2 regions of the Achromobacter sp. JCM 18799 genome follow, and region 2 is predicted to be linked to the other one. Evidence: riboswitches for the same ligand, from Rfam matches in the RefSeq annotation. Region 2 holds a riboswitch; the other holds the start of a gene.
The links. Region 2 has a riboswitch for glycine ahead of ACZ5YA_RS10035 (D-amino acid dehydrogenase). Riboswitches for the same ligand answer to the same signal wherever they lie in the genome.
Positions count from the first base shown of each region.

Region 1: linked by a shared signal. The riboswitch ahead of gcvT (glycine cleavage system aminomethyltransferase GcvT) and the one ahead of ACZ5YA_RS10035 (D-amino acid dehydrogenase) in region 2 are both predicted to bind glycine.

Region 1 is NZ_AP043866.1:3,649,568-3,651,765, reverse strand. It holds partial or broken gene ACZ5YA_RS17200 (ZIP family metal transporter) at 1-563, shown strand, start outside; glycine riboswitch at 619-714, shown strand; glycine riboswitch at 750-872, shown strand; gene gcvT (glycine cleavage system aminomethyltransferase GcvT) at 959-2,059, shown strand; gene gcvH (glycine cleavage system protein GcvH) at 2,158-2,198, shown strand, end outside.
Region 2 is NZ_AP043866.1:2,118,559-2,120,756, reverse strand. It holds gene ACZ5YA_RS10035 (D-amino acid dehydrogenase) at 1-1,069, opposite strand, end outside; glycine riboswitch at 1,114-1,205, opposite strand; glycine riboswitch at 1,207-1,299, opposite strand; gene ampC (class C beta-lactamase) at 1,428-2,198, shown strand, end outside.

The DNA.
Region 1 (2,198 bases), 1.5 Mb from region 2:
GGGGCGCCGGCTTGACGGTGGGCGCTGCCGTGTTGCTGGGCGCGGCGGTGCTGCTGCTCATGGACCGTACCCTGCCGCACGAGCATTTCATCAAGGGCCGGGAAGGCATCGAGGCGCACCGCCTGCGCCGTACCTGGCTGTTCGTTTTCGCCATCACCCTGCATAACCTGCCGGAGGGCCTGGCCATTGGCGTGGGCTATGCGGGCAACGACGCCATGCGCGGCACCGCGCTGGCCACCGGCATTGCTATCCAGGACATTCCCGAAGGGCTGGTGGTGGCGGTGGCGCTGCTGGCGGCGGGCTACCAGCGCGCGTTTGCCGTGGCGCTGGGCATGCTGTCCGGCCTGGTCGAGCCGCTGGGCGCGGTCCTGGGCGCCGCCGTGGTGGGCTGGTCCGAGCCGCTGCTGCCCTGGGGCCTGGGTTTTGCCGCGGGCGCCATGCTGTTCGTGATCAGCCACGAGATCATCCCCGAATCGCACCGCAAGGGGCATGAGGTCTACGCGACCTGCGGGCTGATGCTGGGTTTCGTGCTGATGATGTTGTTGGACACGGCGCTGGGCTGAGGCCGCCGCAGGCATTCCCTGGCTGCGGCTTTCGTTGTATGCTTGCGCCGCTGTCACGCATGTTGCGGGAGAGAGCGGCCTGTACGTCCGGCCGCCGCCGAAGGCGCAATTCGCCCGGAATCGCTCAGGTAACCCATACCGCCCATGCTTGCCCTGTCCCGGTTTTTTTACCGCGCGGACGCGGCAAAACAGTACTCTGGAGAGACCTGGCGCCGCCCCTGAACTAGGGACATAGCGAGCAGCCCAGGCGCCGAAGGTGCAAACCCGCCATGCGGGGCAACTCTCAGGCAAAAGGACAGAGGGGCGGAAGATTCAGCCGTTGTACAAGCGCACCCCGCTTGGCACCACTGGCATTCCGTAACCCTGGCAACACTGCCGCCCCGGAGTTTCCGCGCATGTCCGCAACCCTCAAACGCACCCCGCTGGCTGAAGAACACATCGCCTCTGGCGCCCGCATGGTCGACTTCGGCGGCTGGGACATGCCGCTGGCCTACGGTTCGCAACTGGAAGAGCACCACGCGGTGCGGCAGGACGCCGGCATGTTCGACGTGTCGCACATGCTGAACGTCGACGTGGCCGGTCCGGACGCGTTCGCCTTCCTGCAGCGTCTGGTCGCCAACGACGTGTCCAAGCTGACCGTGCCCGGCAAGGCGCTGTACAGCTGCATGCTGAACCCGCAAGGCGGCGTGATCGACGACCTGATCATCTATTTCTTCGCCGCCGACGAATGGCGCGTCGTGGTCAATGCCGGCACGGCCGACAAGGACGTCGCCTGGATGCAGCGCGTCAAGCAGGCCGGCCAGTTCGACGTCGCCATCACCCCGCGCCGCGACCTGGCCATGGTGGCCGTGCAAGGCCCGAACGCCCGCGCCAAGGTCTGGGCCGCGCGCCCGGCCTGGCAGGCCGCCAGCGAGCCGCTGACGCCCTTCGTGGCCGCCCGCGTGGGTGACGACACCTTGGTGGCCCGTACCGGCTACACCGGCGAGGACGGTTTTGAAATCGTGCTGCCCGCCGCCGACGTGGTGCAGCTGTGGCGCGACCTGGTCGCCCAGGGCGTGCGTCCCTGCGGCCTGGGCGCGCGCGACACGCTGCGCCTGGAAGCCGGCATGAATCTCTACGGCCAGGACATGGATGAGCTGACCCAGCCCGACCAGGCCGGGCTGACCTGGACCGTGTCCCTGAAGAGCGCCGAGCGCCGCTTCATCGGCCGCGACGCGCTGGAACAGTTCGCCACGCCCGCCACCTTCATCGGCCTGAAGCTGCAAGAGCGCGGCGTGATGCGCGCGCATATGGCCGTGCGCACCAAGGAAGGCACGGGCGAGCTCACCAGCGGCACCATGTCGCCGACGCTGGGCGTGTCGATCGGCTTTGCCCGCCTGCCGCAAGGCGTCAAGCCGGGCGACACGGTCGAGGTCGACATCCGCGGCAAATGGGTGCCCGCCCTGGCTTGCAAATTGCCGTTCGTGCGTAACGGCAAAGCGGTCGAACACTCGTAAACTCGAAGCTTCGCGCGAGCCGCCGGCCCCTGGGGCGACGGCCGCCCGCGCGAGGCGCGCAACACCATTCATCTACCCGTATTCCCTCAGGAGTTCCCATGAGTCTGCCCACCGATCGCAAGTACACCGAGTCTCATGA
Region 2 (2,198 bases):
CGCACCACGGCACCACGCGCGAAGTTCGGATGCCGGGGAAGTGCTTGCGGGTCCAGTCCACCAGCGGCTGCACGCGTTCGGCGCGGATGTCCATGTTGAAGCCGTTGAACTCGGCCGTGCCGGCCACGCGGAAGCGGTCGCCGAGGCGGCTGGTGACGATCTTGGCGGCTTCGTCCAGCAGGCTGACGTGCGGTGCGGCCGCCTGGCTGGCGGCGTCGTCCAGGTGCACGCTGATGGAATAGCCCTTGACCGGGTAGATGTTGAGCGTGTCGCCCAGCTGCCTGGCGAACTGCCGGCTGACGGCGCCGGCGCAGACGACGATGGCGTCGGCCTCGTGCTGCTCGCGGCGCGCGCCGCCCTCGCGCGCGACGTCGAGCACGTAGGGCGCGCCGTCCACGCTGATGTTGCGGATGTCGGCGTCCTGCGCGAAGCGCACGCCGCGGCGCTCGCAGGCGCGGGCCAGGCCGCTGGTGAACTTGTGGATGTCGCCGGTGGCGTCCGAGGGCGTGTAGAAGCCGCCATGGCAAGGGGTTTGCAGCGTGGGTTCGATGCTGCGCGCTTCCTCGGGCGACACTGCGTAGCGTTCCAGCCCGCCTTCCTGCAGCAGGGCATTGGCGCGGCGCGCGGTCTCGAAGCTGGCGGCGTCGTGGTAGATGTGCAGGATGCCGCGGCGCTCCAGGTCGAAATCTATGCCTTCTTCTTCCGCCATGGCGTACAGGTGCTGGCGCGCGGCAATGGCAAGCCGCGTGGTCTCGATGGTGTTGCGGCGGTAGTTGCGGATCTGTCCGATGAACTGCGCCAGCCAGGAGTACTTGTGCCAGCTGAAGCGGGGATTGAGCAGCAGCGGCGCGTTGTGGCGGCCGAGCCAGCGCAGGCCTTTCATGATGGTGGCGGTGCTGTTCCAGACCTCGGCGTTGCTGGCCGATAGCTGGCCGCCGTTGGCGTAGGAAGTCTCCATGGCCGGATAGCGCTGGCGGTCGTAGACGGTGACGTGGTATCCCAGTTTGCTCAGGGCATAGGCGGACGTGACGCCGGTGATACCGGCGCCAATGATGGCGATGCGGGGCATGATGGCTCCAGATTGAGTGGCCGCGGCCACCCGGCCGCAGCACCCCATCTGTCTCTGTACCTGAGAGCTTCACCCGCGGCGCAGGCGGCGGCGGGTTCCCCTTCGGTGGGCGCAATCCGCGCCTCTCTCCAGATTGTCTAGACCGCGCAGTCCTGTTTGCCTGAGAGTTTCCGGGGCGGTTGCTCCGTCGGCGCCTGCCGCGGGGGGCAGGTCTCTTCTGCGGGGTTTTGGATCGACGAGGCGAGGATAGCCAAAATCCCCCAGAATGAGACCAAGGGTTAGTACCAATAAGGCGCCGCGCCGCGTTACGATGCTTGCGCGCCGCCGTCGCGGCGCCACCGATCCGACACGACAGGGAATGACGAGAATGCGCTTGAACAGCATGCTGCGCACGGGATTGTTTACGCTGATGGCCGCAGGCTGCGGGCTGGCGCAGGCCGGACAGGCGGAGACCGACAGCAAGGTCGACGAGGCGGTCCAGGCCGTCATGCGCGAACATGGCATTGCGGGAATGTCGATCGCCGTGACCCGCAACGGGACGCAACATTTCTACAACTATGGCGTGGCATCCAGGCAAACCGGCAGGCGGGCCGACAGCGACACGCTGTACGAGATCGGCTCCATCAGCAAGACCTACACGGCAACCCTGGCAACCTACGCACAGGCGCGCGGCCGCCTGGCGCTGAGCGACAGCCCGGCCAAGTATCTGCCCGAGCTCGCCGGCAGCGACTTCGCCAAACTGAGCCTGATCAACCTGGGGACGCACACGACCGGCGGCTTTCCCTTGCAGGTGCCCGACGCGGTCACGAACCAGGCGCAGATGATGGCTTACCTCAAGGCCTGGAAGCCCGAGCATGCCGCTGGCACGTATCGCACCTACGCCAACCCCAGCATCGGCATGCTGGGCGTGGTTGCGGCCAAGAGCCTGAACCGGCCGTTCAAGGCGGCCATGGAGCGGGACCTGTTTCCCAAGCTGGGCCTGACCAGCACCTACATCGACGTGCCGGCCGCCAGGATGGCGGACTACGCGCAGGGCTACAACAAGCAGGATGCGCCCGTGCGCGTGAATCCGGGCGTGCTGGCCGACGAAGCCTATGGCGTGAAGACCAGCGCGCGCGACCTGATCCGC